Regions from separate parts of the Streptomyces sp. NPDC001480 genome, predicted to be linked through region 1. Evidence: riboswitches for the same ligand, from Rfam matches in the RefSeq annotation. Region 1 holds a riboswitch; the other holds the start of a gene.

Evidence for each region. A riboswitch is a leader RNA that binds a small molecule or an ion and turns the genes downstream of it on or off. The one in region 1 is predicted to bind glycine.
Region 2: another riboswitch for glycine. It lies ahead of gcvT (glycine cleavage system aminomethyltransferase GcvT); the one in region 1 lies ahead of gcvP (aminomethyl-transferring glycine dehydrogenase).

The regions. Positions count from the first base shown of each region.
Region 1 covers NZ_JBIAVX010000002.1:701,285-716,463, forward strand. Annotated here, with positions in the region: gene ACFY01_RS07140 (carbohydrate ABC transporter permease) at 1-271, opposite strand, end outside; gene ACFY01_RS07145 (extracellular solute-binding protein) at 281-1,573, opposite strand; gene ACFY01_RS07150 (hypothetical protein) at 2,006-2,320, opposite strand; gene ACFY01_RS07155 (amino acid transporter) at 2,313-4,268, shown strand; gene ACFY01_RS07160 (DUF1707 domain-containing protein) at 4,315-4,884, opposite strand; gene ACFY01_RS07165 (molybdopterin-binding protein) at 5,012-5,413, shown strand; gene ACFY01_RS07170 (molybdopterin-binding protein) at 5,488-5,907, shown strand; gene gcvP (aminomethyl-transferring glycine dehydrogenase) at 5,966-8,851, opposite strand; glycine riboswitch at 9,028-9,123, opposite strand; gene ACFY01_RS07180 (PRC-barrel domain-containing protein) at 9,238-9,624, shown strand; gene ACFY01_RS07185 (DNA polymerase IV) at 9,780-11,339, opposite strand; gene ACFY01_RS07190 (MerR family transcriptional regulator) at 11,439-12,122, opposite strand; gene ACFY01_RS07195 (bifunctional nuclease family protein) at 12,292-12,765, opposite strand; gene ACFY01_RS07200 (MerR family transcriptional regulator) at 12,852-13,589, opposite strand; gene ACFY01_RS07205 (FHA domain-containing protein) at 13,634-14,449, opposite strand; gene ACFY01_RS07210 (DUF881 domain-containing protein) at 14,640-15,179, opposite strand, start outside.
Region 2 covers NZ_JBIAVX010000022.1:48,599-63,777, reverse strand. Annotated here, with positions in the region: gene ACFY01_RS39430 (ABC transporter substrate-binding protein) at 1-2,247, shown strand, start outside; gene ACFY01_RS39425 (L-serine ammonia-lyase) at 2,280-3,647, opposite strand; gene glyA (serine hydroxymethyltransferase) at 3,704-4,981, opposite strand; gene gcvH (glycine cleavage system protein GcvH) at 4,996-5,373, opposite strand; gene gcvT (glycine cleavage system aminomethyltransferase GcvT) at 5,492-6,610, opposite strand; glycine riboswitch at 6,759-6,857, opposite strand; gene ACFY01_RS39405 (AAA family ATPase) at 7,036-7,740, shown strand; gene ACFY01_RS39400 (enhanced serine sensitivity protein SseB) at 7,817-8,608, shown strand; gene ACFY01_RS39395 (enhanced serine sensitivity protein SseB C-terminal domain-containing protein) at 8,765-9,565, shown strand; gene ACFY01_RS39390 (ABC transporter permease) at 9,907-10,905, shown strand; gene ACFY01_RS39385 (ABC transporter substrate-binding protein) at 10,938-12,713, shown strand; gene ACFY01_RS39380 (ABC transporter permease) at 12,786-13,793, shown strand; gene ACFY01_RS39375 (ABC transporter ATP-binding protein) at 13,790-14,881, shown strand; gene ACFY01_RS39370 (ABC transporter ATP-binding protein) at 14,878-15,179, shown strand, end outside.

The DNA of each region.
Region 1 (15,179 bases):
CGTCCTGGAAGAGCTGGGTGAAGTTGTCCGTGCCGATGTAGTCGGAGGGCATGCCGAAGCCGCCCCAGCGGAAGAAGGCGGCGTACAGCGCGAACAGCATCGGCAGCAGCACCAGCCCGATGAACAGCACCAGCGCGGGCACCTGGAAGCCGACCGCGGTCAGCCAGTTCAGCAGGCGCCGGCGCGCCCGTCCCCGGGCCGGCGTCGCCGCCGGGGAGGGGAGGGCGACGCCTGGGCCCGTCTGCTTGTCCGGGAGGAAGGTCGAGGTCATCGCCGGCTACTACGCTTCCTTCGCGGCCTTGGTGATCGACTGGGTGACCTGCTCGGGTGACTTCGAGCCGGCGATCAGCGCGGAGACGCTGTCGTTGACCTCCTGGCCCACGGCGGGCGCGTACGCCTGGTCGAGGTAGAGCTGGAAGCCGGTGGCGCTCTTCAACTGGGCTTGTACTGCCTTGGTGTTGGGGTCGGAGAGCGCCTTCTCGGCGCCGGGGACCACCGGAAGGGTGTTGGTCTTCTTGACGAGTTCCAGGTCGGTGGTCTCGGAGGCGAAGAACTTCAGGAAGTCGACGGCCGCCTGCGGGGCACCCTTGCGCAGGGCGTGCCCGCCGCCACCGCCGAACACCTCGGTGATCGCGCCCTTTCCGCCCTCGACGGCCGGGAAGGGGAAGAAGCCGAGGTTCGAGCCGAGGCCCTTGCCCGCGTCGGCCTCGACGACCGGGGCCCACTGCCCCATGAGCTCCATGGCCGCCTTGCCGTTGCCCACGGCGGCCGCCTGGCCGGTCGGGGTGGAGTACGAGGCGCCCAGGAACCCCTTCTGGAACGGCTGGAGTTGCACCAGGTCCTTGAGGTGCTGTCCGGCCTGGACGATCCCGGGGGCGGTGAAGTCCTTGGCCTCGTCCGCCTTCTTCAGCGCGTCGATTCCGGCCGTGCGCATGGCGAGGTAGGCCCAGTAGTACATCTCGGGCCACTTCTCCTTGCCGGCCACGGCGATCGGAGTGATGTTCTTCGCCTTCAGCTTCCTCACGGCGTCGAGGAAGCCGCTCCAGGTGGTGGGTGGGGCGCTGATGCCGGCCTGCTTGAAGAGCGCCTTGTTGTACCAGAAGCCGATCATGCCGATGTCGAACGGGACGCCGTACAACTTGCCGTCACTGATGTACGGCTGCTTGGCGACGGACAGCATCCCGTCGCCCCAGGGCTTGGTCCTGTCGGTGAGGTCCTCGACGAGCCCCGCGTCGATCTGTTGCTGGAGCACGCCGCCGCCCCACGTGTGGAAGATGTCCGGCAGCTTCCCCGAGGCGATCAGCGCCGTCATCTTCGCCTTGTAGGCGTCGTTCTCCAACTGGACGATCTTTATCTTGACCTTGGGGTTCTGCGCCTCGAACTTCTTGGCCAGACCGGCCCAGACCGTCTTCGTCGGCTGGGTGGTGGAGATGTTCCACCACTCGATCGTGGTCGTGCCGTTCGACGACCCTCCGTCCGAGTCGCCGCCGCAGCCGCTCAGTGCCGTCATACCCAGACCTGCCGCGGCGGAGGCCGCCAGGAAGCCGCGGCGGGAGAGTGCCGGGTCGCCCATCATGCGCTCCTTCTCTTCGAAACTTTCGGAACTATCCCGGAAAGCTGCGCTGCACCCTAGAGACCGCTCTCGGCGAGTGGCAACCCTTTGTACGACGCCTGTTGCGGCGGGATCTGGCGCCCCCGTGACCGAAAGCGCCGCAGTCGTACGTGCGGCTCACGCATTGCGGCTTCTGAACTGACGTTGGGGACGGGCTCCCCGGACCGTGCCTAACCGAAACATTCGGCGATCACATCGAACGTTCCGAACGGCGACTCTAGAAAGGCCGTTCGGGGGCGTCAAGGTGTCGCGCACGAGCTCGTCGACCCGGTCGGCCGGCAGCCGAACCCGTCGAAGGCGGCGTGGTCGGTTTCGCCGGCACTCTCGACCGAGAAGGAAACGGTGTCGGGGCCGCGAGTCCCTGCCGGACGGGCCCGATCCGGGCGACCACACTCACCACTCCCCCGCCAACCCGGGGTCGTAGTGGTGCGCCTCGCCCAGAAGCAGGGACAGCCAGGCCCGCCCGGCACCGCCATCGACCAGGGCGGCGGCGTCGATCAACTCCGCCGGCGGCGCACGGAGTTGCCCGCCCTGTGAGCACGCAGCGTCACAGCCGCCGTCCGCCCAGACCGTTCTTAACGCAAGCTTGACGCCCACCACCCCATGAATCAGAGGCCCACGCGTCACTCTCCGCATACGCTGATTGCCGCCGTCCGAGTGATGGCCGGAAACCCACTGAGCCCCACCCAGGAGCACGGCGATGGTCACGACCGAACACCCTCCTCCCAGCCGCCTGCGCGCTTGGATGCTGGAGGGTCTGTCCGACATGGGCAAGGCCGGCGGCCACGCGGGACCGCACGCGGAGCCCGAGCCTCCGCACAAGGGTCAGCGCTGGTGGCGGGTGATGTGCCTGACCGGCGTGGACTACTTCTCCACCCTCGGCTACCAGCCGGGCATCGCCGCCCTGGCCGCCGGACTGCTGTCGCCGATCGCGACCGTCGTGCTGGTCGTGGTCACCTTGGCCGGCGCCCTGCCGGTCTACCGCCGGGTGGCCGAGGAGAGCCCGCGGGGCGAGGGTTCCATCGCGATGCTGGAGCGGCTGCTCTCCTTCTGGCAGGGCAAGCTCTTCGTGCTCACCCTGCTGGGCTTCGCGGCCACCGACTTCCTGATCACCATCACCCTCTCCGCCGCCGACGCCTCCACCCACCTCGTGGAGAACCCGCACCTGACCAGCACGCTCCACGGCCACCAGATGGTGATCACGCTCTTCCTGGTGGCCCTGCTCGGCGCGGTGTTCCTCAAGGGCTTCCTGGAGGCGATCGGCGTCGCCGTCGCCCTGGTCGGCATCTACCTCGCGCTGAACGTCGTCGTGGTGATCGTCGGTCTGTGGCACGTCGCCACGGCCGGGCACGTGGTCACCGACTGGACCAGCGCTCTGACCACGGAACACAGCAACGTCTTCGTCATGATCGGCCTGTCCCTGCTGGTCTTCCCGAAGCTGGCCCTGGGCCTGTCCGGCTTCGAGACCGGCGTCGCCGTCATGCCACACGTCCAGGGCGACGACAGCGACACCGAGGAGCACCCCAAGGGCCGCATCCGCGACACGAAGAAACTGCTGACCGCCGCCGCCGTCATCATGAGCGCCTTCCTGATCGCCACCAGCTTCATCACCACGGTCCTGATCCCGGAGCAGGAGTTCAAGACCGGCGGCCAGGCCAACGGCCGCGCGCTCGCCTACCTCGCCCACGAGTACCTGGGCAACGGATTCGGCACGGTCTACGACGTCTCCACGATCGCCATCCTGTGGTTCGCGGGCGCCTCCGCGATGGCCGGCCTGCTCAACCTGATGCCGCGCTACCTGCCCCGCTACGGCATGGCCCCGCACTGGGCGCGCGCCGTCCGCCCGATGGTCATCGTCTTCATCCTCATCGCCTTCCTCGTCACCTGGATCTTCGACGCCGACGTCGACGCGCAGGGCGGCGCCTACGCCACCGGCGTGCTGGTCCTGATCAGCTCCGCCGCCATCGCCGTCACCATCGCCGCCCGCAAGGCGGGACAGCGGAAATGGACGATCGCCTTCGCCGCCATCTCCGCCGTCTTCCTCTACACGACGGTCGTGAACGTCATCGAGCGCCCGGACGGTGTGAAGATCGGCGCCTGCTTCATCGTCGGCATCATCCTGGTCTCGCTGCTGTCCCGGCTGGCCCGCGCCTTCGAACTACGCGTGACCCGGGTGACGCTGGACGACATGGCGCAGCGGTTCGTCCGCGACATAGCCAGCCGCAAGATCCGGCTCATCGCCAATGAACCCGATCGGCGGGACAAGGCCGAGTACCGCGACAAGATCGAGCAGATCCGGGCCGACAACGACATCCCCGCCCAGGAGGACTTCGTCTTCGTCGAGGTCACGGTGACCGACCCCTCCGAGTTCGAGGCGGAGCTGACCGTACGCGGCGAGGTGCTTCACGACCGCTACCGCGTCCTGACCCTGGAGTCCTCCTCCATCCCCAACGCTCTCGCCGCCCTGCTCCTGCACGTCCGCGACACCACGGGCTGCATCCCGCACATCTACTTCGAGTGGACCGAGGGCACGCCCTTCGCCAACTTCCTGCGCTTCTTCCTCTTCGGCCAGGGCGAGGTCGCCCCCGTCACCCGGGAAGTCCTGCGCGAAGCGGAACCGAACCGCGAACGGCGGCCGCGCGTCCACACCGGGTGACCTGCGGGCAGCGAGGACGACCCTTGGTCGGACCGGGTGGCCGCGGTCAGGCCGCCGTCCCCCTCCGCAGGAACCGGCGCCGCGGCGGCCCGGTCACGACCCGGCCATAGCTCATCCGCCCGCGTATCTCCACGCGCAGGACGACCGGTATCCCGGGCTCAACCGCCGGACGCGACCGGATCTTCGCGTAGCCGATCGCGAGGGAGTCGGTGTCCACGACCACTCCCGGCCGGGTCACCAGCCGCAGGGTGCCGCCCCGCATGTCCAGGTCGATGCCCAGGGTGTCGTGTGCGATCACCGCCCCGGTGAAGTCCAGCGTCACGTCGCCCCACGACGAGTCGATCTCCAGGCGCCGTGGAACCACCCAGCCCTGACCACGCAGGGCGGAGCCGCCCTGCTGCTCGATCCGGACCACGTCCTTGACCGGGACCGGCGCGGCCGCCTCCGGCAGATCGGACGTCAGCCCGGCCAGCTCGCCCAGGGTCCGGGCGGCCAGGGCCGCACCCACCCGCTCGTCGAGCTCCTCGCCCGTCAGCCGGCCGTCCCCCGCCGCGGCCGTCAGCACATCCACGACACGGTCCCGGTCCGCGTGTGCGGCCCGCAGCTCAGCCGACATGCCCCTCACCCCGATTTCCGATCGGCGACCATGACCAAGAAGAACGCGAACTAAAGATATATCGCGTTATACCCAACGGACAACCCCCCTCCACGGTCCCCAGCGCATTCGCCCTATCGTGACCGGCATGCAGTCCTACACGATCGGCCAAGCGGCGCGGCTGCTCGGCGTGAGCCCGGACACCGCCCGCCGCTGGGCGGACGCGGGCCGGGTGGCGACCCATCGCGACGAGGCGGGGCGGAGGCTCGTCGACGGCAAGGACCTCGCCGCGTTCTCCGTCGAGCTCGCCAAGGCGGGCGGCGGCGAGGATGACACGGGCACCTCCTACACCTCGGTCCGCAACGCCTTCCCCGGCATCGTCACCGCGATCAAGCTCGGCGACGTCGCGGCCCAGGTCGAGATCCAGGCCGGGCCCCACCGCCTGGTCTCCCTGCTCACCCGCGAGGCCGTCGAGGAGCTGGGCCTGGAGGTCGGCATGGAGGCCACCGCCCGAGTGAAGTCGACGAATGTACATATCGACCGGGTGTGACACCGGGCACCCGACGACGCCGCAAATCCGCATATACCCTGCCTGAATGCCCTCGCCCACTACGGTGTGGGGCCATGACCCTGAGCATCCGCAACCAGCTTCCCGGCACCGTCACCGCCGTCCACCCCGGGGAGGTCATGACCATCGTCAAGGTCCGCCTCGACGGTGGCCAGGGCCTCACGGCGGCCATCACTTCGGAGGCCGCCGAGGAGCTCGCGCTCGCCCCGGGTGCCGCCGTCCGCGCCCTGGTGAAGGCGACGGAGGTCTCCCTGGCCACCAGCCGGGTCGACGGCCTCTCGATCCGCAACCAGGTCCCCGGCACCATCACCCATCTCACGATCGGAACTGCCATGGCCTCGGTGAGGGTGACCGTGGACGGTGGCGAACTCACCGCGGCGATCACGAAGGAGGCGGCCACCGACCTCGGCCTCTTCGTGGGCTCCGACGTCGTCGTCCTGATCAAGTCGACCGAGGTGTCGCTGGCGACGGCGTGAACGCGCAAGGGCCCCGCCCGGACACGGACGGGGCCCAGGGGCCTGGCCTGCGGCTTGCTCAGTCCTCGTACGCGTCCAGCGGCGGGCAGGAGCAGACGAGGTTGCGGTCGCCGAAGGCCTGGTCGATGCGGCGCACCGGCGGCCAGTACTTGTCGGCGGCCGAGACCCCGGCCGGGAACACGGCCTCTTGGCGGCTGTAGCCGTGCTTCCATTCCCCGCCGAGCGCGGCGGCGGTGTGCGGGGCGTTCCGCAGCGGGTTGTCCTCGGCGGGCCACTCGCCGGCGCCGACCTTCTCGATCTCCGCGTGGATCGCGATCATCGCGTCGCAGAACCGGTCCAGCTCGGCCAGGTCCTCCGACTCGGTCGGCTCGATCATCAGCGTGCCGGCCACCGGGAAGGACATCGTCGGCGCGTGGAAGCCGTAGTCGATGAGCCGCTTGGCCACGTCGTCCACGGAAACGCCGGTCGCCTTGGTCAGCGGGCGCAGGTCGATGATGCACTCGTGCGCCACCAGGTCGCCCGGGCCGGTGTAGAGCACCGGGTAGTGCGACTCGAGGCGCTTGGCGATGTAGTTGGCGGAGAGCACGGCCACCTGGGTGGCGCGCTTGAGGCCCTCGCCGCCCATCAGGCGGACGTACGCCCACGAGATCGGCAGGATGCCCGCCGAGCCCCAGGGCGCGGCCGAGATCGGACCGACGCCCGTCTCGGGGCCGGCCGCCGGCTGGAGCGGGTGGTTCGGCAGGTAGGGCGCAAGGTGCTCGCGCACGGCCACGGGGCCGACGCCGGGACCGCCGCCACCGTGCGGGATGCAGAACGTCTTGTGCAGGTTGAGGTGGGAGACGTCACCGCCGAAGTGGCCCGGCTTGGCGAGACCGACCAGCGCGTTGAGGTTGGCGCCGTCGACGTACACCTGGCCGCCGGCGTCGTGGACCCGGGCGCAGATGTCGGCCACGTGCTCCTCGAACACGCCGTGCGTCGACGGGTACGTGATCATCAGCACCGCCAGCTCGTCACGGTACTGCTCGATCTTCGCCCGCAGGTCCTCGACGTCGATCTCGCCGTCCCCGGCGGTCTTCACCACGACGACCTTCATGCCCGCCATCACGGCGCTGGCGGCGTTGGTGCCGTGCGCGGAGGACGGGATGAGGCAGACGGTGCGCTGGTCGTCACCGTTGGCGCGGTGGTAGCCGCGTACGGCGAGCAGGCCGGCGAACTCGCCCTGCGAACCGGCGTTCGGCTGGAGCGAGACCTTGTCGTATCCGGTGACCTCGGCGAGACGCTCCTCCAGCTCACGGATGAGCGTGAGATAGCCCTGCGCCTGCTCGGCGGGCGCGAAGGGGTGCAGCTGCCCGAACTCGGGCCAGGTGACCGGCTCCATCTCCGTGGTCGCGTTGAGCTTCATGGTGCAGGAGCCCAGCGGGATCATGCCGCGGTCGAGCGCGTAGTCGCGGTCGGCGAGCCGGCGCAGGTAGCGCAGCATCGCGGTCTCGGAGCGGTACTGGTGGAAGACGGGGTGGGCGAGGTAGTCGTCGGTGCGCAGCAGTGCCTCGGGGAGGGCGTCCGCGCTCGCCGCGTCCAGCGCCTCGATGTCCCCCTCGACCCCGAACGCCGTCCATACGGCGCTCAGCTGGGCGCGGGTCGTGGTCTCGTCACAGGCGGCCGAGACGTGGTCGGCGTCGACGAGCCGCAGGTTGACCCCGTTCTCCCGGCCGGCGGACACGACCTCGGCGGCCCGGCCGGGCACACGCGCGGTGACGGTGTCGAAGAAGGCTCCGTGGGCGACCTCGACGCCCCCCGCCCGCAGTCCCTCGGCCAGGAGGGTGGCGTACCGGTGGGTGCGCCGCGCGATGACCTTCAGGCCCTCGGCTCCGTGGTAGACGGCGTACATGCCGGCCATGACGGCGAGCAGCACCTGGGCGGTGCAGATGTTGCTGGTGGCCTTCTCACGGCGGATGTGCTGCTCGCGGGTCTGAAGCGCCAGCCGGTAGGCCTTGTGGCCGTCCGCGTCGACGGACACGCCCACCAGGCGGCCGGGCAGGCTGCGGGCGAACTTCTCGTGCACCGCCATGTAGCCGGCGTGGGGGCCGCCGAAGCCCATGGGCACGCCGAAGCGCTGGGTCGTACCGATCGCGATGTCCGCGCCGAGCTCACCCGGGGAGGTGAGCAGGGTCAGCGCCAGCAGGTCGGCGGCGACGGTGACGAGCGCGCCGAGCTCGTGCGCCCGGTCGACGACGGGCTTGATGTCCCGTACGGCCCCGGAGGCGCCCGGGTACTGGATCAGCACGCCGTTGATCTCACGCTCGGCGACCTCGGCCGGGATGCCCTCGCTGAGGTCGGCGACCACGACCTCCACGCCGGTCGGTTCGGCGCGGGTCTGGATCACGGCGATGGTCTGCGGCAGCGCGTCCGCGTCGACCAGGAAGAGGCCCTTCTTGTTCCTGCCCATGCGCCGGGAGAGTGCCATCGCCTCGGCCGCTGCCGTGCCCTCGTCGAGCAGCGAGGCACCGGAGGTCGGCAGCCCGGTGAGCTCGGCGACCATGGTCTGGAAGTTCAGCAGGGCCTCGAGCCGTCCCTGCGAGATCTCCGGCTGGTACGGCGTGTAGGCGGTGTACCAGGCCGGGTTCTCCATCACGTTGCGCAGGATGACGGGCGGTGTGAAGGTCCCGTAGTACCCGAGCCCGATCATCGAGTCGAGGACCTGGTTGCGGTCGGCGAGCGAACGCAGCTCGGCGAGCACCTCGGCCTCGGTACGGGCACCCGGCAGGTCCAGGGCGTCGGCATTCTTGATCACATCCGGCACCGCGGCGGCGGTCAGCTCGTCGAGCGAGCCGTAGCCGACGTGCGCGAGCATCTTGGCCCGCGCCTCCTGGTCGGGCCCGATGTGGCGCTGCTCGAAGGGGATGCCCTGTTCGAGCTCGGAGAGCGGAGTGCGGTGGGCGGTCATTGCGGAGGCCTCCTGGTCTGACGCGACCTTCGAGGGGCACCCCGGCGCGGGTACCCCGACGGCCTCCCCCTCTGTCATCTCAACCTGAGAGCTTCACCGGGTCACCCGAGGGCCCCGGCTTTCACCGTCGGTGAGAGCGGAAGCCGTCGAGACACCGCCCTGCTTTCCAGAGTGACCTCGTCCGTGCGGTACGTGAGCCTGAGAGATTCCGGGGAGGAGTTGCTCCTTCGGCGCCTCCGGTGATGTCCGGAGGACTCTCCCGCACGGGGTCAGCAGCCGCTTGCCAGCGTACCAGCGAGGTCAACGCATGTTCCTTCGAGTGGCCACCTTGGTGAATGTGCTCTTTTGTAGTGCTTACGGATGAGTTGCGACCAAGAGGAGGGACCGTGCGAACCGACATCGATCCGCGCCACCTGATCGGCCGCAAGGCGTTCGACCGCAACGGCGACAAGATCGGCACGATCGACGAGGTCTACCTCGACGACGCGACCGGCGAGCCGGAGTGGGCGGCCATACGCACTGGCCTGTTCTCCAGGGACGCCTTCGTCCCACTGGAGCCCAGCGAACTGATCGACGGCACCCTCCGGGTCCCCTTCGACCGGTCCCTCATCAAGGACGCGCCCGATTTCGGCGTCGGCCGCCATCTCTCGCCCGAACAGGAACTCCAGCTCTACCACCACTACGGCCTCGACGTGACCTCGTCTCCTCCGCCCCCGGACCGCGACTTCGGCCATTTGGCGGGCACGGACGAGACGGCGGGACCGGCGCAGTGACCCGTCCCGACCCGCCCCGTCCGCAGCCGCCGGTCATACCCCACAGAACGGCCCTGTGCCGGCCGCTTCCGCCCGGAGTACCGCCCCGGGCACGCACCCGATCCCTCGTCCGCCTCAGCCCCGTCCGCACCGCGGAGGGACTCATCCGTACCGCGTCAGGGCGTGCCGGCACCGCTTTGCGATCCCTCCGCACCGATTCCGGCCCGGTCCGCACCACTCGCGTGTCCGCCCGCACCTTTCTCGGGCCGGTCCGCACTCCTTCCGAGCCTCTCCGCACCGATGGGAGCCCGCTCCGCATCACTCCCTGACATCTCCGCATCGCCCCCGGACCCCGCCGTTCCGCCCCCGGCGCCCGCCGCATCTCCATGGAGCCCGCTCACAGCGGCCGGAGCGGTCAACGGCAGCGGATCCGCCGGTTCCAGGGCCGGGTCGTCGACCTGGAAGGTCCGCACGCGGCCGGGCTCCGAGCCGGGCGTCTCGAAGCGCACGGTGACCCGCCCGAGCCCGCTGCCCTGCACCCAGCCGTGCCCCCACTCCGCATGCCGCACGTCGTGCCCCGCGGGCCAGCGCCGCTCGCCCGGTGTCGGCTGTTCCGCCACGGGCTCGGGCACCGCTTCCTCCGCGGCCGTTTCCGCCAGCTCACCCGCCGCCTGGGCGAACAGGTCCTCCTGCGTGTAGTCGGCGAGACCCGACACGCCCACCCCGAGCAGCCGTACGCCACCGGTCGTGTCTACGGAGTCCAGCAGCCGGGCCGCCGCCTCCCGCACGACCGCCGGATCGTCCGTGGGCCCACGCAGCGTCTCCGACCGGGTCAGTGTCGAGAAGTCGTACCGCCGCACCTTCAGCACGATGGTCCGCCCTGACAGCCCGGCGTCGCGCAGCCGCCGCACGCACCGGTCGGCGAGTCGCCGCACCTCCAGGCCGACCCGGAGCCGGTCGTGGATGTCGACGTCATAGGTGTCCTCGACCGATACCGACTTGGCCTCCCGCTCCGCCACCACGGGCCGTTCGTCGTGCGCAAGCGCCATGGCGTACAGGGCTTGACCGTGGGCCTTGCCCAGCAGCCGTACGAGCTCGTCCTCGCCCGCCTCGGCGAGTTCGTCGACCGTGGTGATCCCGGCGCGTCTGAGATGGTCCCCGGTCGCCGGCCCCACCCCGGGCAGCGTCCGTACCGACATCGGGCCCAGCATCGCCCGCTCCGTCCCCGGCTCGATCAGTACCAGCCCGTCCGGCTTGGCCTGCTCGGAGGCGATCTTCGCGAGCATCTTGGAGGCGGCGAGCCCCACCGACCCCGTCAGTCCGGTGACCGCCCGTATGTCCGCGCGCAGCTTCTCCCCGGCCAGCCGCGCCGATTCCTCGTCCCGCGCCGTTCCCCCCGCCTCCAGGTCCACGAACGCCTCGTCCAGGCTCAGCGGCTCGACGAGCGGGGACAGTGCCCGCAGCAAGCCCATCACCTGTTCACTGATCGACCGGTACAGCCCGAAGCGCGGGACGAGATAGGCGGCGTTCGGGGCGAGCCGGCGCGCCTGGCCCATGGGCATCGCCGAGTGCACCCCGAAGACCCGTGCCTCGTACGACGCGGTGGCGACCACTCCGCGCGGCCCCAGCCCGCCCACGACGACGGCCTTCCCGCGCAGGCTCGGCTTGGATGCCTGCTCCACCGAGGCGAAGAAGGCATCCATGTCGAGATGCAGGATCGTGGGCGCGTTTCTCACATCTCCGATGCTGCACCACGCCACTGACAATGCCTCGGCAGCCCGTACGCGGGACGCACGGCGTCCTTCGCCACCGAGGGACGGGCACGGCGGGCGCGGTCAGACCGCCCGGTTGCGTCGCCGCGCCAGCTCGTCGGCGGGGTTCTGCCCGACGAGCGTCTCCCCGGTGTCGATGCGCTCTCCGTGCAGCTGGGAGAGAGCGCTCTCCACGTCCCGCCACACCACGCCCACGGCGATCCCGAAGATCCCCTGGCCGCCCTGGAGCAGGGCGTGGACCTCGTCGGGGGACGTGCACTCGTAGACCGTGGCGCCGTCGCTCATCAGCGTCATGCGCTCCAGGTCACGGAAACCGCGTTCCCTGAGGTGCTGGACGGCGGTGCGGATGTTCTGGAGCGAGACGCCGGTGTCCAGAAAACGCTTCACGATCTTCAGGACGACGACGTCCCGGAAGCTGTACAGCCGCTGTGTGCCCGACCCGTAGGCGGGCCGCACGCTCGGCTCGACGAGGCCGGTGCGGGCCCAGTAGTCGAGCTGCCGGTAAGTGATGCCGGCGGCCGCGCAGGCCGTCGGACCGCGGTAGCCGATCTGCTCGGACGCCATGGACGCCGCCCCTCCGCCGCTCGGCACGGCCGTCGGTCGCTGCGGAACGTGGTCGGCCGCGCCACCGTGGGAGGGATACCCCGTGCCCGAGCGGAGCCGAGAGCCTGGGGGAGGGTACGGACCGCTCTCCCCGAAACCTCGTCCGGGGGCACCCCCAGCCGTACCGTCGCCGCTGCTTCTCACGCCGACCTCCGTCCTTGACCTGCCTTCTCGACGGTAGGCAGTCACCGGGGGTGCGTCAACGATCGCCACACTCGGCACGCCGAGTGATAATCACCCTAAGAGTGGTTTACCGTACCTCACCGCGGGGAAAGGCTAGCCGAATGCGCCGACGGGGAGCGCCAGGGCGCTCTCACTGGCTGCTGGTACCGAAGTCCTCGGGCGAGATCTGGTCGAGGAACTCGCGGAACTTCTCCACCTCGTCCTCCTGCTCGTCCGGGATCGCGATGCCCGCGTCGTCGAGCACCGTGTCGCTGCCGTAGATCGGCGTCCCGGTGCGCAGGGCCAGTGCTATGGCGTCGGACGGGCGGGCACTCACCTCGACCCCGCTGGCGAACACCAGCTCCGCGTAGAAGACGCCCTCACGCAGATCCGTGATGCGCACTTCGGTGAGCTCCTGGCCGACGGCCTCCAGCACGTCCTTGAACAGGTCGTGGGTCAGCGGTCGCGCGGGGGCCATGCCCTGTTGGGCGAAGGCGATCGCCGTCGCCTCCCCCGGTCCGATCCAGATGGGGAGGTACCGATCGCCGCCCACTTCACGCAGGAGCACGATCGGCTGGTTGGAGGGCATTTCCACCCGGACACCTACGACATCGAGCTCGTTCACACAGCAACCCTAGGCCGTGCCCGGGATGTTTGGGTAGTCGGGCCGGGAACGGGCGCCCGATCCGGCCTCTCGCACACCAGTGCCGCTCAAGGCAGCCGAACCCCGAGCGCGGTCTGCACCAGGGCCGCGTGCAGCCGCACCGTAAGCGCGGCCAGTTCCTTCGTACGGGCCTCGGCGTGCGCCCTGGTCTGCGGATTGCGGTGCCGCTTGAGCGGGGCGACCACCTGGTCCACCAGCCCGGCCTCGCGGTCGGCGGCGGCCTTCATCACCCGCAGGTGGCGCGGCTCGATCCCGAACCGCCCCAGCTCCGCGACGAGGGAGGCCACCGTGACGGCCTCCGCGTCGTAGACCCCGCCCTCAAGAGGCGCGAGGAGTCCGTACGACTCCCACTCCTTCAGATCGCTCTCGTCGATCCCGGCGGCCGCCAGCAGCTCGGCCCGTCCGACGCGGGCGGCCGTGGGCCCCTCCGCGGGCTCGAGCACCGTCTCGCCGCCGCGCTGACGCCCCACGACCGGCAACTGCACGGCCTCGCCGCGCGCCATCGCGTCCAGGTGCTCGCGGATCACCCTGAGCGGCAGATAGTGGTCCCGCTGCATCCTCAGGACGTGACCGAGGCGCTCGACGTCCTCGGGACTGAACTTGCGGTACCCCGAAGGGGTCCGCTGCGGCTCGACCAGCCCCTCCGACTCCAGGAACCGGATCTTGGAGATCGTGACTTCGGGGAACTCCTCGCGCAGCACGTTCAGCACCGTGCCGATGCTCATCAGCCCACCGTCCGCGGCGGCGGTGCCGTGCCCGGCACCGCCGCTCGGTGTTCGAAGCATGGACCTTCCCTGGGGGGTTCCCCCGGACGGCGTCCGGGGGAGGGTCAGATGCCCTGCCGGCTCGCGTAGAAGACCAGCCGGTACTTGCCGATCTGCACCTCGTCACCGTTCGACAGAGCGACCTGGTCGATCCGTTCGCGGTTGACGTACGTGCCGTTCAGGCTGCCCACGTCGGCCACCGTGAAGGAGCCGTCCACAGAACGCCGGAACTCCACGTGCCGACGCGAGACCGTCACGTCGTCCAGGAAGATGTCGCTCTGCGGATGACGCCCGGCCGTGGTCAGCTCGCTGTCCAGCAGGAAGCGGCTGCCCGAGTTCGGCCCACGGCGCACCACCAGCAGCGCCGAGCCCATCGGCAGCGCGTCGACGGCCGCCTGCGCCTCCGGGGAGAGCATCGGCGTCTGACCGGTCGCCTCCGCGTCGTAGGCCTCCAGGCCCGAGATGGAGATCGTGCTCGTGGTCTCGGACGCACGCTCCGGTACGGCGCCGGGGCGCAGCGGCGCACCGCAGTTGGAACAGAAGCGGGCGTTCTCCGCGTTGCGGTTACCGCACCTCGTACACACCAGGACCGACATGGACGGATCCTCCTGCCCCGCCGGAGCGTTGGACGCGTACGGGCCGGAGGCAAACCCTCCACCCGTACCTGAGGTTGACGGTTGCCCGAAACCTATGCCGCCGGGCTGGGCAGGGTCAACAGACGGCGCGCCCTGACCTCCGGAAATGTCACCGCCCGGACCAGCCACCTGGTCGCGGAACAGCGGGCGCTGACCCTCTGCGTCAGGCTGTGCGCGATGGCGGGCGGTCGCGTTGTCGCTGCCCTCTCGCGCGCTCTTGCCGAACAACTTCGCAAACAACTTCACGGGCGATTCCCCTTGACCGAAACAGACCCGCCCGTGGGGCAGGACGAACCCTGATTGCCTACACCGGCCGACCCGGACACCTTCACAACGTCCGTAGCCACCAGACAGTTTCCACCACGCACCACCCCTTCGGTGCGTCGACCCCCCGCAACCTCATGCCCCTGCCGGACGTCCCGCATGCACTCTCGGTTCACTGCGAGGACGACCGAGCGTAGTCAGGCTGCTTCGCCGGTCGCAAGGCATTCACGACGATCTTGGTCGACCGCTCGACCGTCGCGGTGGCCTGCTCCTTCTCAAGAGTCTGTACCACGCCCCCGGGAATGTTGAGCGCCGGCTCGAGGTCCTGCGGCTTGCCGATGACCTTGAAACGATACGGGGCGTTGATCTTGTTCCCGTCGACGCTCACGCTCTTGGCGGAGTCAGTGAGGTAGGTACCGGCGACGACCCGGACACCGTTCACCTGGATCGCCTCCGCGCCGGCAGCGCGCAGCTCCTGGATCGTGTCGAGCAGCATGTCCGCCTTGACCGTCCCCTTCGTGTCGTCGATCGTCATCGTGATGCCGGGACCCTCGGCCGCCACGGTGCCCGCGAGGATGCCGAGTTGCTTCTCCTTCTCGGCGGTCTGCCTGCGCGCCTCCGCGGCCTGGTCGGAGCTGCTCTGAAGCTCCTGCCGCTGCTTGTCCAGTCCCTGCTTCTCGTCCTCAAGACGCTGAGTTCGGTCGTCGAGTTC
Region 2 (15,179 bases), on a different contig from region 1:
CAGCAGCCGATCCTCGACGGACTGCACACGGAGCTGCTGGGCCGGCGGGCGGTGCTCGCGGCCGGCGACCGGATCGCGCGCTCCTTCGGGCAGCACTTCCTGACCGGCTGGCTCCAGAGCTTCGTAGCGGCGCTGACCGTCGGCTTCCCCCGGTTCTGCTACCGGTTCCACCTGCGGCACTGGGGCCTGCGCTGGGTCGCCGAAGAACTCGGCGCGGCCTGTTTCCTGGACGCCGCGCTCTCGTTCTGCCGGGACGGCCGACTGGACCGGGACGACCCGCGAGTGCGCCGCATCCTGCTGCGTGCGCTGCTCACCGATCTGCGCAGGGCCACCCGGTGGAGGTCGCGCCTGAGCCACCTGTGGGCCCGGCGCCGGTGGGCCGTCGTCGTCATGATCCCCGAGATCCACGACGTGAACGGGCCCGGCCGCACCCTGCTCGGCACGTTCGAGGAACTCGCCCGCGACCAGCCGACCCAGCCCCTGCTCATCCTGGCCGCCTGCTCGGGACCGCCACCGGAGTACGCCGTCCCGCTCGACGCCGACCTGACCCGGCCGAACGGCATCGCCGACCAGGTCTTCACCGTCCTCACCGAGGGCAGCGACGAACCCGTACGCCTGGTCACGCTGCCCGCCGAGGACGACGACGCGGAACGCACGGCGGAGACCTGGCTGAACAACCACCCGAGCGTCACCGCCCGCAGGGACAAGCCCGTCGACTGGCTCCGCCCGACCGCGCTGCCGCTCCTGGCCACCGCCACCGCCGGCGTCCTCCTGGCCCAGCACTTCCTCTGGGCGGCCCCGCCGCGCCCCCACAAGGCGCCGTCCCCCTGCGTGACGGTCTCGACCGGTGAGCGCGTCGGCGTGACCGACGGAAAGCAGTGCGACCTGGCGGTCCCGGGGGAGCGCGGGAAGGAGCTCAGAGAGCTGGAGCGGCAGGTCGCGAAGGAGAACGCCAAGATCACCGACGGCAGGTTCCGGACGCTCGTCTTCCTCGCGCCCCTGAGCCTCCAGACCGGCGTCTACGACGACCCGCCGATCGGTCTGCAGATCCTGCGCGGCGTCATCGCCCAGCAGCACAAGCTCAACAGCGAGAACCGCCAGAACAAGATGCCGATCCGCCTGCTGATCGCCAACACCGGCCAGTACTTCGCGTACGGCTCGAGCATCGGCAATGGCCCGGACGTCACCCAGATGATCATCCGCCGCAAGGCCGAGGAGCACATCGTCGCGGTCCTCGGGATCACCCAGAGCCGCCCCGAGTCCCTGGAGGCGGCCCGGGAGCTCGACAGGAAGGGGATCCCGGTGATCGCCAACGGGGTGACCGGCAGCAACATGGTCGGCCCCGGCTCCCCGCCGCGCTACTTCCAGGTCACCACGCCCAACGCGCGGGTCGCCTCGGTCCTGGCCGACTTCATCCACAACGCACCGACGGTCCGGGCCCTGACCAGCGACGGACCGCACCCCGTGGTGGTGTACGACTCGACCGACACCTACTTCAGCACGGACCTGCGGAACCTGTTCGCCGACGCCTACCGCAAGTACGGAAAGACCGACGAGGTCGAATTCAGCGAGAAGCCGGGGACGAGGACACCGGAGGACATCGCGACCGAAGTGTGCGACAAGGTCACGGCCGCCCACGGCGTCATCGTCTACCTGGGCCGCTCAGGAGTCCTGCCGAGCCTCCTCAACGCCATGCAACGGGCCGGCGGCCAGTGCCAGCCGTCGCACGGCACCATCCCGCTGATCGCCGAGAGCGCCCCCATCGGCTTCCAGGTCGATCCGGAGGGGACGGCGCGGGCATACCCGTACATGACGATCTTCTACGAGACGGCGAACGCGCCCACACAGGACCCACGGGACCCCTACGCCCAGTTCACCCGCGACTTCGCCACGGTCTTCGGCCACCGCGGCGCCGACGCCGACGCCGCCGGCGGCTTCGACACCGTCGGCATCGTCACCAAGGTCGTCGAGAACCTGCTCCCCACCTCCCGCAACGGCAACGTCACATCCGACGACATCTACCTCTGGCTGACCGCACACGGCGTGTCCCAGTACCCCGGAGCGTCCGGCGTGCTCCGGCTGGACGGCCAGAACAAGTTCCCGCCCGACAAAGCGATGTTCATCCGCGAGATCACGCAACCGGACGGCACGGCCGTCACCTTGCTCAGCTGCGGGATCCTCCCCAACCGGCAGAACCCCGCCACCTGGGGAACCCCACCGCACACCTTCCCCTGCCCGCGGCACTGAGACCTCGGTACTGGGGCCTCGGCGACGAGCCCTCAGCACTCGATGATGTTCACCGCGAGCCCGCCCCGGGCCGTCTCCTTGTACTTGACGGACATGTCGGCGCCGGTGTCCTTCATGGTCTTGATGACCTTGTCGAGGGACACCTTGTGGGAGCCGTCGCCGCGCATCGCCATGCGGGCGGCGGTGACGGCCTTGACCGCGGCCATGCCGTTGCGCTCGATGCACGGGATCTGGACCAGGCCGCCCACGGGATCGCAGGTGAGGCCGAGGTTGTGCTCCATGCCGATCTCGGCGGCGTTCTCCACCTGCTCGGGGCTGCCGCCGAGGACCTCGGCGAGGGCGCCGGCCGCCATGGAGCAGGCGGAGCCGACCTCGCCCTGGCAGCCGACCTCGGCGCCGGAGATGGAGGCGTTCTCCTTGAAGAGCATGCCGATGGCGCCCGCGGCGAGCAGGAAGCGGACCACGCCCTCCTCGTCGGCGCCGGGGACGAAGTTGACGTAGTAGTGCAGGACGGCCGGGATGATGCCGGCCGCGCCGTTCGTGGGGGCGGTGACCACCCGGCCGCCGGCCGCGTTCTCCTCGTTCACGGCCATCGCGTAGAGCGTGATCCACTCCATCGCGCGGGCCAGCGGGTCGCCCTCGGCGCGCAGTTGCCGGGCGGAGACGGCGGCCCGGCGCCGTACCTTCAGACCGCCCGGCAGGATGCCCTCGCGGGACATGCCGCGCGCCACGCAGGACTGCATCACCCGCCAGATGTCGAGCAGGCCCTCGCGGATCTCCTCCTCGGTGCGCCAGGCCCGCTCGTTCTCCAGCATCAGGGCGGAGATCGACAGGCCGGTGTCCTTCGTCAGGCGGAGCAGCTCGTCGCCGGTGCGGAAGGGGTACTTCAAGACCGTGTCGTCGAGCTTGATGCGGTCCGCGCCGACCGCGTCCTCGTCGACCACGAAACCACCGCCGACCGAGTAGTACGTCTTGGCCAGCACCTCGGCGCCCTGCGCGTCGTACGCCCACAGGGTCATGCCGTTGGCGTGGTAGGGGAGGGCCTTGCGGCGGTGCAGGACGAGGTCGTCGTCGAAGGAGAACGCGATCTCGTGCTCGCCCAGCAGCCGAAGGCGCTTCGACGCCTTGATCGCCTCGATCCGGTCGTCCGCCGTCTCCACGTCCACCGTGCGCGGCGAGGCGCCCTCCAGACCGAGCAGCACCGCCTTCGGGGTGCCGTGGCCGTGGCCGGTCGCGCCGAGGGAGCCGTACAGCTCGGAGCGTATGGACGCGACGGACTCCAGCAGCCCCTCGTTGCGCAGGCGCAGGGCGAACAGACGGGCCGCGCGCATCGGGCCGACGGTGTGGGAGCTCGACGGGCCGATGCCGATCGAGAACAGGTCGAAGACCGAGATGGCCACGGGAACTCCTCCGAAAAGGGCGGGGGCACACGCCGTCGGGTGCCCCCACCAGGGAACTACTTGTTCAGACCGGGGTAAAGCGGGTGCTTGTCGGCAAGCGCCTGGACCCGGCCCTTCAGCGCCGCCGCGTCGGCGGCCCCGAAGGGAGAAGGCGCCTTGAGCGTCTCCGCGATCACGTCCGCGACCTCGGCGAAGTCCTCGGCCGTGAAGCCGCGGGTCGCCAGGGCCGGCGTACCGATCCGCAGACCGGAGGTGACCATGGGCGGACGGGGGTCGTTCGGGATCGCGTTCCGGTTGACCGTGATGCCGACCTCGTGCAGCCGGTCCTCGGCCTGCTGCCCGTCCAGCTCCGAGTCGCGCAGGTCGACCAGGACCAGGTGCACGTCCGTACCGCCGGACAGGACGCTCACCCCGGCCTCGCGGACGTCCGCCGCGCTGAGCCGCTCGGCCAGCAGACGCGCGCCCTCCAGCGTACGACGCTGGCGCTCCTTGAAGTCCTCCGAGGCGGCGACCTTGAAGGAGACCGCCTTGGCCGCGATCACGTGCTCCAGGGGGCCGCCCTGGAAGCCCGGGAAGACGGAGGAGTTCAGCTTCTTAGCGAAGTCCTTCTTCGCCAGGATGATGCCGCCGCGCGGGCCGCCGAGGGTCTTGTGGGTGGTGGAGGTGACCACGTCCGCGTGCTCCACCGGGTTCGGGTGGAGACCGGCGGCGACCAGGCCCGCGAAGTGCGCCATGTCGACCCACAGGTACGCCCCGGCCTCGTCGGCGATCCGGCGGAACTCGGCGAAGTCCAGCTGCCGCGGGTACGCCGACCAGCCCGCGATGATCACCTTCGGCCGGTGCTCCTTGGCCAGCCGCTCCACCTCGGCCATGTCGACCAGGCCGGAGTCGTCGACGTGGTAGGCGACCACGTTGAACTGCTTGCCGGAGAAGTTCAGCCGCATGCCGTGGGTCAGGTGGCCGCCGTGCGCCAGGTCCAGCCCGAGGATGGTGTCGCCGGGCTGGGCCAGCGCGAACAGGGCGGCCTGGTTGGCGGAGGCACCGGAGTGGGGCTGCACGTTGGCGTACTCGGCGCCGAACAGCTCCTTGACCCGGTCGATGGCGATCTGCTCGGCGACGTCGACGTGCTCGCAGCCGCCGTAGTAGCGGCGGCCCGGGTAGCCCTCGGCGTACTTGTTGGTGAGGACCGAGCCCTGCGCCTCCATGACCGCGAGCGGCGCGAAGTTCTCCGAGGCGATCATCTCGAGGGTGGACTGCTGGCGGTCGAGCTCGGCGTCGACCGCGGCGGCGATCTCCGGGTCGAGTTCGTGCAGGGACGTGTTCAGGACAGTCATACGGCTACGACTCCTCAGCCGGCGTTCTGGGCGGTGTACTCGTCGGCGGAGAGCAGGTCGGCCGGCTCCTCCGTGACGCGGACCTTGAACAGCCAGCCACCCTCGAAGGGGGCGGAGTTCACCAGCGACGGGTCGTTGACGACGTCCTCGTTGGTCTCGGTGACCTCGCCGGTGACCGGCGAGTACAGGTCGGACACCGACTTGGTCGACTCCAGCTCGCCGCAGGTCTCACCCGCGGTCACCGTGGAGCCGACTTCGGGGAGCTGGGCGTAGACGACGTCGCCGAGCGCGTTGGCCGCGAACTCGGTGATGCCGACCGTCGAGACGCCGTCCTCGGCGGCCGACAGCCACTCGTGCTCCTTGCTGTAGCGCAGCTGCTGGGGGTTGCTCATGGCCTGAATTCTCCTGTACGCGCGGGAGCGCTGATGAAGGGGGGACTGCTGTTGACGCGTGTGATCAGCGGGAATGTGCGCAGGGTCACGTCCGGACGCCGGGACCCGCGCCCAGTGTCTACTTCTGGCGCTTGTAGAACGGCAGCGTCACGACTTCGTACGGTTCGTGGCTGCCCCGGATGTCCACGCCGACACCGGGCGTGCCCGGCGCCGCGTGCGCCGCGTCGACGTAGGCCATGGCGATGGGCCTGCCCAGGGTGGGGGAGGGCGCACCGGAGGTGACCTCGCCGATCACCGTGCCGCCGGCGACGACCGGGTACCCGGCGCGCGGCACCCGGCGGCCCTCGGCGACCAGGCCGACCAGGACGCGCGGCGGGTTCTGCTCGGCGCGCGCGGCGGCCTCGGCCAGCGCCTCGCGGCCCACGAAGTCGCCCTCCTTCTCGAACTTCACCACCCGGCCGAGCCCGGCGTCGAAGGGGGTGAGCGAGGTGGTGAGCTCGTGCCCGTACAGCGGCATGCCCGCCTCCAGGCGGAGCGTGTCCCGGCAGGACAGGCCGCAGGGCACCAGCCCGACGCCCTCGCCGGCCCTGCTCAGCGCCTGCCACAGTTCGACGGCGTGCTCGGGCTTCACGAAGAGCTCGAAGCCGTCCTCGCCGGTGTAGCCGGTGCGCGCGATGAGCGCCGGGACGCCGGCGACCGTGCCGGGCAGGCCGGCGTAGTACTTCAGGCCGTCGAGGTCGGCGTCGGTGAGGGACTTCAGGATGCCGGGGGACTCGGGGCCCTGGACGGCGATCAGGGCGTAGGCGTCCCGGTCGTCGCGGACCTCGGCGTCGAAGCCGGCGGACCGCTCGACGAGCGCGTCGAGGACCACCTGGGCGTTGGAGGCGTTGGCCACGACCATGTAGGTGGCATCGGCCAGCCGGTAGACGATCAGGTCGTCCAGGATGCCGCCGTCGGCCCGGCAGATCATGGTGTAACGGGCGCGCCCGACACCGACCGAGGCGATGTTCCCGACGAGGGCGTGGTTCAGCAGTCCGGCGGCCTGGGGGCCGGTCACGGTGATCTCGCCCATGTGGGAGAGGTCGAACAGCCCGGCCCTGGTGCGCACGGCGAGGTGCTCGTCGCGCTCGGAGCCGTAGCGCAGGGGCATGTCCCAGCCGGCGAAGTCGGTCATGGTCGCGCCGAGCGAGCGATGCAGGGCATCGAGCGCGGTACGGCGGAGTTCGGTACTGCTCATCGGCGGTCGTCTCCCAAAGGCATGACGGGCGAGGTCGTTCCTCCCCATCTGTCATCGGAACCTGAGAGGTTCGCCCCGACCACCGAAGTGGTCATGGCTTGCACCTTGGGTGGAGCCGCTGACACAGCGGCCCGCTTTTCAGATGTGCCTCGCCCGCGCGGTAACGGTGCCTGAGAGATTCAAGGGAGGGACTTGCTCCTTCGGCGCCCCGCACCATCGGTGCCGGGGACTCTCCCGCGCGGATTCAAACGGCCGGTATGCAGTTGGCGCGCACATCATTGCACGCCGCCCCCTCTCCTTGACCACCCTTGCTTTGTGACCGGCCTGTGGCCGGAAGCGGACGGAACCGCGAGACATCGTGCATTACCTTCTCTTTACATTCAGTGGGGAGAACCTTTCCTGAACCCCCAGGGAGGACGATCACGGTGACAAGGACCACGGCATACGCGACGACGACGGACGTCGCCCTGCCCCAGCAGCCGGCGGCCCCGGCCCGCGAGCGGTGCGGCGACCTCCCCCACGCTCGGCTGCGCTCGCGCGGGGGGACCCCCATGGCACCGGTCGTCCGCGACCTGCGGGACCGTGCGGGGCGCAGTCCGCACGGCCTGCTCTTCGGCCCCCGTGACCTGGTGGTGGTCACCGGCCTGCCGGGCAGCGGCAAGTCGACGCTGATGCACCGCGCGGTCCGGGGCCCGCGCATCGACTCCCAGGACGCCCGCGACCGCTGGGAGCGCCGCATGCCCGGCTTCCTGCCGTACGCGGTGTACCGCCCCCTGGTCCGCCTCGCCCACTACGCCGCACTGCGCCGTGCCCTGCGCTCCGGCGAGGGGGTCGTCGTGCACGACTGCGGTACGCAGGCCTGGGTGCGCGACTGGCTGGCCCGCGCCGCCCGCCGCCGGGGCGGCACGCTGCACCTGCTGCTGCTCGACGTCCCGCCCGCCACGGCCCTTGAGGGCCAGCGCGAGCGCGGCCGGGGCGTCTCCCGGTACGCCTTCCTGCGCCACCGCAGGGCGGCCGCCCGGCTGCTGCGCGGGGTGGAGCGGGGCGAACTGCCCCAGGGCTGCGACTCGGCGGTGCTGCTCGACCGGGAGGCGGCGGACGTGTTGCGCCGCATCGGGTTCGCGGGCTGAGGAGACCCGCCCGGGCGCGCACAGGTACCCGCTAGCCTTTCAGCCACAACAGTTGGTCCCAGCAGGCGGTAGGCAGATGGACTTCCCGGCGGACTTTCCCGCGGACTTCCCGGCACAGACGCAACCCCATCCGCACAGCGGTTGGCCCGGCAACGAGCTGGAGGAGGTGCTGTCGGCTTCCTTCGGCATCCCCTTGGCCGGCGGCCGGATCATCGAGGTGCTGGGCCGGAGCTACGTCTGGGTCCCGCTGCCCAACGGCGGCGGCCCCGGCAGCGGCCCGCTCGACCTGCCCACCATGGAGATCGACGGCCAGGCGTACGTGCCGGTGTTCAGCTCCGAGGAGCAGTTCCGCCAGGTCGTCGGCTCCCACATCGGGTACACCGTCGCCCCGGCCGTGGAGTTCGCCCGCGGCCTGCCCCCGCACGTCGGCGTCGTCGTCAACCCGGACGGCATGGTCGGCGTCCCGCTCCCGCCCGAGGCCGTGGCCGAGCTGTGCCGGGCCGGCCGTACCCCGCTCGACGGCCCGGCGAGCGGCGGCCGCGTCCGCCTCTTCGAACCCGACTGGCAGGAGGACCCGGTCGACTTCCTCGCCGCCGCCTCCGCCGAGTTCGAGCGGATCGGCGTCGTCCGCACCGCCCGCCGCTGCCTGGCCGCCGTCGAGACGGCCGACCCGGTCATGTTCATAGGCGTCGAACTCACCCAGTGGGAGGGCGACCTGCGGGCCCTGCCCCTGGACGCCCTGGGCCGGGCCCTGGGCGCGGTCCCGGTGCGATGGCCGGTCAACCTGGTCCTGCTGGACGTGACCGACGACCCGGTGGCCGACTGGCTGAGGACGACCGTCCGGCCCTTCTACCAGCACGGCAACTGAAGCGCCCGCCCCGAGGGGCGCGGGGCCGTGTCGGCACACGGCCCCGAGCGACAAGCCACACACAACCCGCACCCGCCGACGGACACCGAGCCGCGAGCTCGCAGCGGCTTAAGCTGTTTCCACACGCGGGACGACTTCTCGAAGGGGCGGTAACAGGTGAGCGCGAGCGGCACCGCTGCGACCGGACAGGTCGAGCACATGCTGCGCCAGGTGACGCCCGGGCGTTACGACGCCTACGAGGCACTCCTCAGGGCGCTCGCGACCCCCGCCTCCGGCCAGATCTGGATGCTCCTGTGGCACGGCCAGGCCGGCTCCCCCGACGCCCAGTACGGGAACATGGAGGTGGAGGGCTTCGGCTACGCGCCCTGCGTCACCTCCGCCCAGGAGTTGTCGGCCAGCGGCTGGAACCGCTCCTACGAGGTGGTCGACGCGGTCGACGTGGCCCGCACCCTCTACCCGGACCGCTTCGGCCTCTGGCTCAACCCGCACGCCCCGGGCGGCGGCGTCGGCATCCCCTGGCTCGACCTGCGCCGGATCGCCACCGGCCTCGACCGCCAGCCCGCCGGCCCGCTGCGCCTGTCGGAACCCGGCATCGAGGTCCCGCAGTTCTACGCCCTGCTCGCGCAGAACGCCCACCGCACCCAGGCCGTCCGCTCGTTGCGCCGCGCCTGGGTGCAGCCCGCGCTCGGGGCGCCGTACCTCGCCATCGGCCTGGAGGTGTACGACGCCTCGCCGGCCGCCGTGGACTCGGTGCGCGCGATGATGCAGCAGTCCGTCGGGGCGGTCCCGGACGGACTGCCGGTGTCGACCGTCGTGATGTCGGACGAGTACGACCCCGTGGCCATGTGGATGCGGGCCAACGCCCGCCCGTTCTACGACCGTGAGGCGCACGCCCCCGCCCCGCCCACGGCACCCGCCGCCGGGTACGGTTATCCGCCGGCGCAGGGCGGTTACTGAGCGGATCGGGCCTCCGCGGTCCGCCCCTGGGCTTCACAGGGCCGACACATTTCTCCGCGCGTAGATCACCGACGATGATCCCGATCCGTCCGTAATGAAACTTTTTTCCCAACTGGCATGCGTCCGGGGTGTGTTACCCACTGTTCGGATAACGGAATCCCCTGCACTGCATCACGGTTGCGCATACTTTCCCCGTCAGCTCTGGCGGGTGATCGCGACGAAGCTGAAGACTCGCGACTCAGACGCAAGGTCGAGGGCCTCGTGTCCGAGTGCAAGTCGACAAAGCCGCAATCCGCGGCAGGCACAGGCCGGTCACCACCGGCGAGAGGGGTCAGGTCACTGTGACCGCACCGATCGAGACCACCGGGGCGGCAGCCGAGGCACAGCCGGAAGCTGTGCTCGAGGGTGCCGGTAAGGGGCAGATCGAGGGCCGTTCCCTGGGGCAGATCGCCTGGACCCGGTTCAAGAAGGACAGAGTCGCCGTCGTCGGCGGCGTCATCGTGATCCTGCTGATTCTCATCGCGATCCTCTCGCGCCCGATCCAGGCGATGTTCGGCCTCGACCCCAACGCCTTCCACCAGGACCTCATCGACGCCAACACCTCGCTGCCCAAGGGCGGCATGGGCGGCATGAGCGCCGGCCACCCGCTGGGCGTCGACCCGAAGTTCGGCCGTGACATCGCCACCCGCATCCTGGAGGGCTCCTGGGTGTCGCTGGTGGTCGCCTTCGGCGCCACGATCCTGTCCAACGTGATCGGCGCCATCATGGGCGTCGTCGCCGGCTACTACGGCGGACGGGTCGACTCGGTCATCAGCCGGCTGATGGACACCTTCCTCGCCTTCCCCCTCCTGCTCTTCGCCATCGCCATCTCCGCCACCCTCCAGGGCGGCGCGTTCGGCCTCAACGGACTGCCGCTCCACCTGAGCGTGCTCATCTTCGTCATCGGCTTCTTCAACTGGCCCTACCTGGGCCGGATCGTGCGGGGCCAGACCCTCGCCCTGCGCGAGCGGGAGTTCGTGGACGCCGCCCGCGGCATGGGCGCCAAGGGCCCGTACATCCTCTTCCGCGAGCTGATGCCGAACCTGGTCGGCCCGATCATCGTCTACTCGACGCTGCTCATCCCGACCAACATCCTCTTCGAGGCGTCCCTGAGCTTCCTCGGCGTCGGCATCCAGCCCCCGCAGGCGTCCTGGGGCGGCATGCTCCGGGAGGCCGTCACGTACTACCAGGTCGATCCCCAGTACATGATCGTGCCCGGACTCGCCATCTTCATCACCGTCCTCGCGTTCAATCTGCTCGGCGACGGTCTCCGCGACGCTCTCGACCCCCGCAGCCGCTAGGCAGCTCCCGAGAGCCCATCAAGTTTCCGATCATGGAGGGGAAGCAGACCATCATGCGAAGGTCAGCACTGGCCGCGGTTGCGGCCATCGGCTCCGCCAGCCTGCTCGTTGCAGGTTGCAGCAAGGCCGATGACAACAAGGACGGCGGCACGCCGAAGGCGGCCGGTGCCAACAAGGCGACCACGGGTGTCGTCAACGCGTCCACCAAGAAGGGTGGCACTGTCACCTACGAGATGTCGGACGTGCCGGACTCGTTCGACCCGGGCAACACGTACTACGCGTACATGTACAACCTCAGCCGGCTCTGGGCGCGCCCGCTGATGACGTTCACTCCCGGCCCCGGCGAGAAGGGCAACACCCTCGTCCCGGACCTCGCCGCGAGCAAGGGCGTCTCCAGCGACGGCGGCAAGACCTGGACGTACAAGCTGCGTTCGGGCCTGAAGTACCAGGACGGCACGCCGATCACCTCGAAGGACGTCAAGTACGCCGTCGAGCGGTCCAACTTCGCGCGTGACGTGCTCTCGCTCGGCCCGAACTACTTCCAGCAGTTCATGAAGGACGGCGACAAGTACAAGGGTCCGTACAAGGACAAGAGCGCCAAGGGCCTGTCCTCGATCGAGACGCCGGACGACACCACGATCGTCTTCCACCTGAACCGTTCCTTCCAGGAGTTCGACTACCTGGTGGCGGCCCCGCAGACGGCTCCGGTGCCGCAGGCCAAGGACGACGGCGTCGACTACGTCAAGCACATCGTGTCCTCCGGCTCCTACCAGTTCCAGAGCTACCAGGAGGGCAAGCAGGTCGTCCTGGTCCGCAACAAGAACTGGGACCCGAAGACCGACCCGCTGCGCAAGCAGTACCCGGACAAGATCGTCGTCAACCTGAAGGTCAACGCCGAGACGATCGACAAGGACGTCCAGTCCGGCGACGCCACGGCGGAGCTCACCGGTATCGGTGTCGGCGCCTCGACCCAGGCCAGCCTGCTCAACTCCGCGGACGGCAAGGCCAGCACCGACAACGCCTACGGTGGCCGCCTCGTCTACGCGGCGCTCAACACCAAGGTCAAGCCGTTCGACAACGTCGAGTGCCGCAAGGCCGTCCAGTACGCCATCGACAAGGTCTCCGTGCAGACCGCCGAGGGCGGCCCGATCCGCGGTGACATCGCCACCACCGTGCTCCCGCCGGACATCCCCGGCTACCAGAAGGCCGACGTCTACGCGACGCCCGGCAACAAGGGCGACGTCGCCAAGGCCAAGGAGCACCTGAAGGCCTGCGGCAAGAAGTCGATCACGACCAACATCACGGCCCGCTCCGACCGCCAGCAGGAAGTCGACGCGGCCACGGCGATCATCAGCTCGCTGAAGAAGGTCGGCATCAACGCCAGCCTGAAGCAGTTCCCGCAGGGCAAGTACTTCACCGACTACGCGGGTGTGCCGAAGTTCACCGAGAAGAACAACGTCGGCATCATGATGATGCAGTGGGGTGCCGACTGGCCGTCCGGCTACGGCTTCCTCCAGCAGATCCTGAACAGCAAGGCCATCAGCCAGTCCGGCAACACGAACCTGTCGCAGTTCTCGGACAAGGACGTCGACGCCAAGCTGGCCCAGGCGATCGCCGCCCCGGACGTGGCCACCCGCAACAAGGTGTACGCCGAGATCGACAAGGCCACCATGGACCAGGCGGTCATCGTCCCGCTGACCTACTTCAAGGTCCTGCTGTACCGCTCGCCGTACGCGACCAACGTGGTCTCCACGTCCGCCTTCAGCGGTCAGTACGACTACCTCAACCTCGGCACCACGAAGAAGTAGCAGCCCCGGAAGGCAGGTGAAGGCATTGGTGCCCGCGGGCTTCGCGGCCCGCGGGCACCAGCGCCGGTCCCCGTGATCTCGTACATCCTCCGTCGGACGGTAGCGGCAGTGATCCTGCTGCTGGTCGTCTCCGCGGTCACCTTCGCCATCTTCTTCCTGCTGCCGCGACTGGCCGGTCAGACAGCGGACCAGTTGGCTCAGCAGTACATCGGCAAGAGCCCGTCGAAGGCGGACATCGCCGCGGTCAAGCACAACCTCGGTCTGGACCAGCCCGTCTACGTCCAGTACTGGCACTTCATCAAGGGGATCGCGGCCGGCGCCGACTACAGCGTCGGTCCCAGCACGGTGCACTGCAACGCGCCCTGCTTCGGCTACTCCTTCAAGACCCACGAGGCCGTCTGGCCGAAGCTCGTCGACCGCCTTCCGGTGACCCTGTCGCTGGCCGCCGGCGCCGCCGTGATGTGGCTGCTGTCCGGTGTGGTGATCGGCGTCATCTCCGCGCTGAAGCCGCGCTCGGTCTTCGACCGCACCTTCATGGGCGTCGCGCTCGCCGGTGTCTCGCTGCCCATGTTCTTCACGGGCAACCTGGCGATCCTGCTCTTCACCTACCAGTGGCCGATCTTCGGCCGCACCTACGTCCCGCTCACCGAGAACCCGGCACAGTGGGCCAACACCCTCTTCCCGGCGTGGTGTTCGCTCGCCCTGCTGTACTCCGCCATCTACGCGCGGCTGACCCGCTCGGGCATGCTGGAGACGATGAACGAGGACTTCATCCGCACGGCCCGCGCCAAGGGCCTGCGCGAGCGCAAGGTCGTCGTCCGGCACGGACTGCGCGCCGCGCTCACCCCGATCATCACCGTCTTCGGCATGGACCTCGGTCTGCTGCTCGGCGGCGCGGTGATCACCGAGACCGTGTTCTCGCTGCACGGCATCGGTGAGTACGCGGTGGAGGGCATCACCGACAACGACCTGCCCCCCATCCTCGGCGTGACCCTGCTCGCCGCCTTCTTCGTAGTGATCGCAAATCTCCTGGTGGACCTGCTCTACGCGGCCGCCGACCCGCGGGTGAGGCTCTCGTGACCGAACTCTCCAAGACCGGCGCCGCAGTGGGGGAGCCCACCTCCGGCAGGGCGCCCGAAGCCTTCCTCGAGGTCCGCGACCTCAAGGTGCACTTCCCGACCGACGACGGCGTGGTCAAGTCCGTCGACGGACTCAGCTTCAAGCTGGACAAGGGCAGGACCCTGGCCGTCGTCGGCGAGTCCGGCTCCGGCAAGTCCGTCACCTCGCAGGCCATCATGGGCCTGCACCGGCTCGGCGCGCGCGGCAAGAACGTGCGGATGTCCGGCGAGATCTGGCTGGACGGCAAGGAACTGGTCTCCGCCTCCCCGGACGAGGTGCGCAAGCTCCGCGGCCGCGAGATGGCGATGATCTTCCAGGACCCGCTGTCCGCGATGCACCCGTACTACAAGGTCGGCGACCAGATCGTCGAGGCGTACCGGGTCCACCACGACGTCAGCAAGAAGGTCGCCCGCACGCGTGCCGTCGAGATGCTCGACCGGGTCGGCATCCCCGAGCCCGCCAAGCGCGTCGACAGCTACCCGCACGAGTTCTCCGGCGGTATGCGCCAGCGCGCCATGATCGCCATGGCGCTGGTCAACAACCCCGAGCTGCTCATCGCGGACGAGCCGACCACCGCCCTCGACGTGACCGTCCAGGCGCAGATCCTCGACCTGATCCGCGACCTCCAGAAGGAGTTCGGCTCCGCGGTCATCATGATCACGCACGACCTCGGCGTGGTCGCCGAGATCGCCGACGACGTCCTGGTGATGTACGGCGGCCGCTGCGTGGAGCGCGGTCCGGCCGGCGAGGTCTTCGAGCAGCCGCAGCACCCGTACACCTGGGGTCTGCTCGGCTCGATGCCCCGTATCGACCGCGAGACCTCCGACCGGCTCATCCCGGTCAAGGGCCAGCCGCCGAGCCTCATCAACGTCCCCTCGGGCTGCGCCTTCCACCCGCGCTGCCCGTACGCGGACATCCCCAAGGGGAACGTCACCCGCACGGTGCGTCCCGAGCTGGAGCAGGTGAGCACCGGGCACTGGACCGCCTGCCACCTCTCGGCGGAGGACCGTACGCGGATCTGGACCGAAGAGATTGCGCCGAAGCTGTGAGTGAGACGACGAAGACCGGGGTGACGAGCGGGGCCGCCGACGGCGAGGTGCTGCTCAAGGTCGAGGGCCTGACCAAGCACTTCCCGATCAAGAAGGGCATTCTCCAGCGCCAGGTCGGCGCGGTGAAGGCCGTCGACGGCATCGACTTCGAGGTGCGCAAGGGCGAGACCCTGGGCGTGGTCGGCGAGTCGGGCTGCGGCAAGTCGACCATGGGCCGGGTCATCACCCGCCTCCAGGACCCGACCGGCGGCACGATCACCTTCGACGGGCAGGACATCACGCGGCTGAACACCGGGCA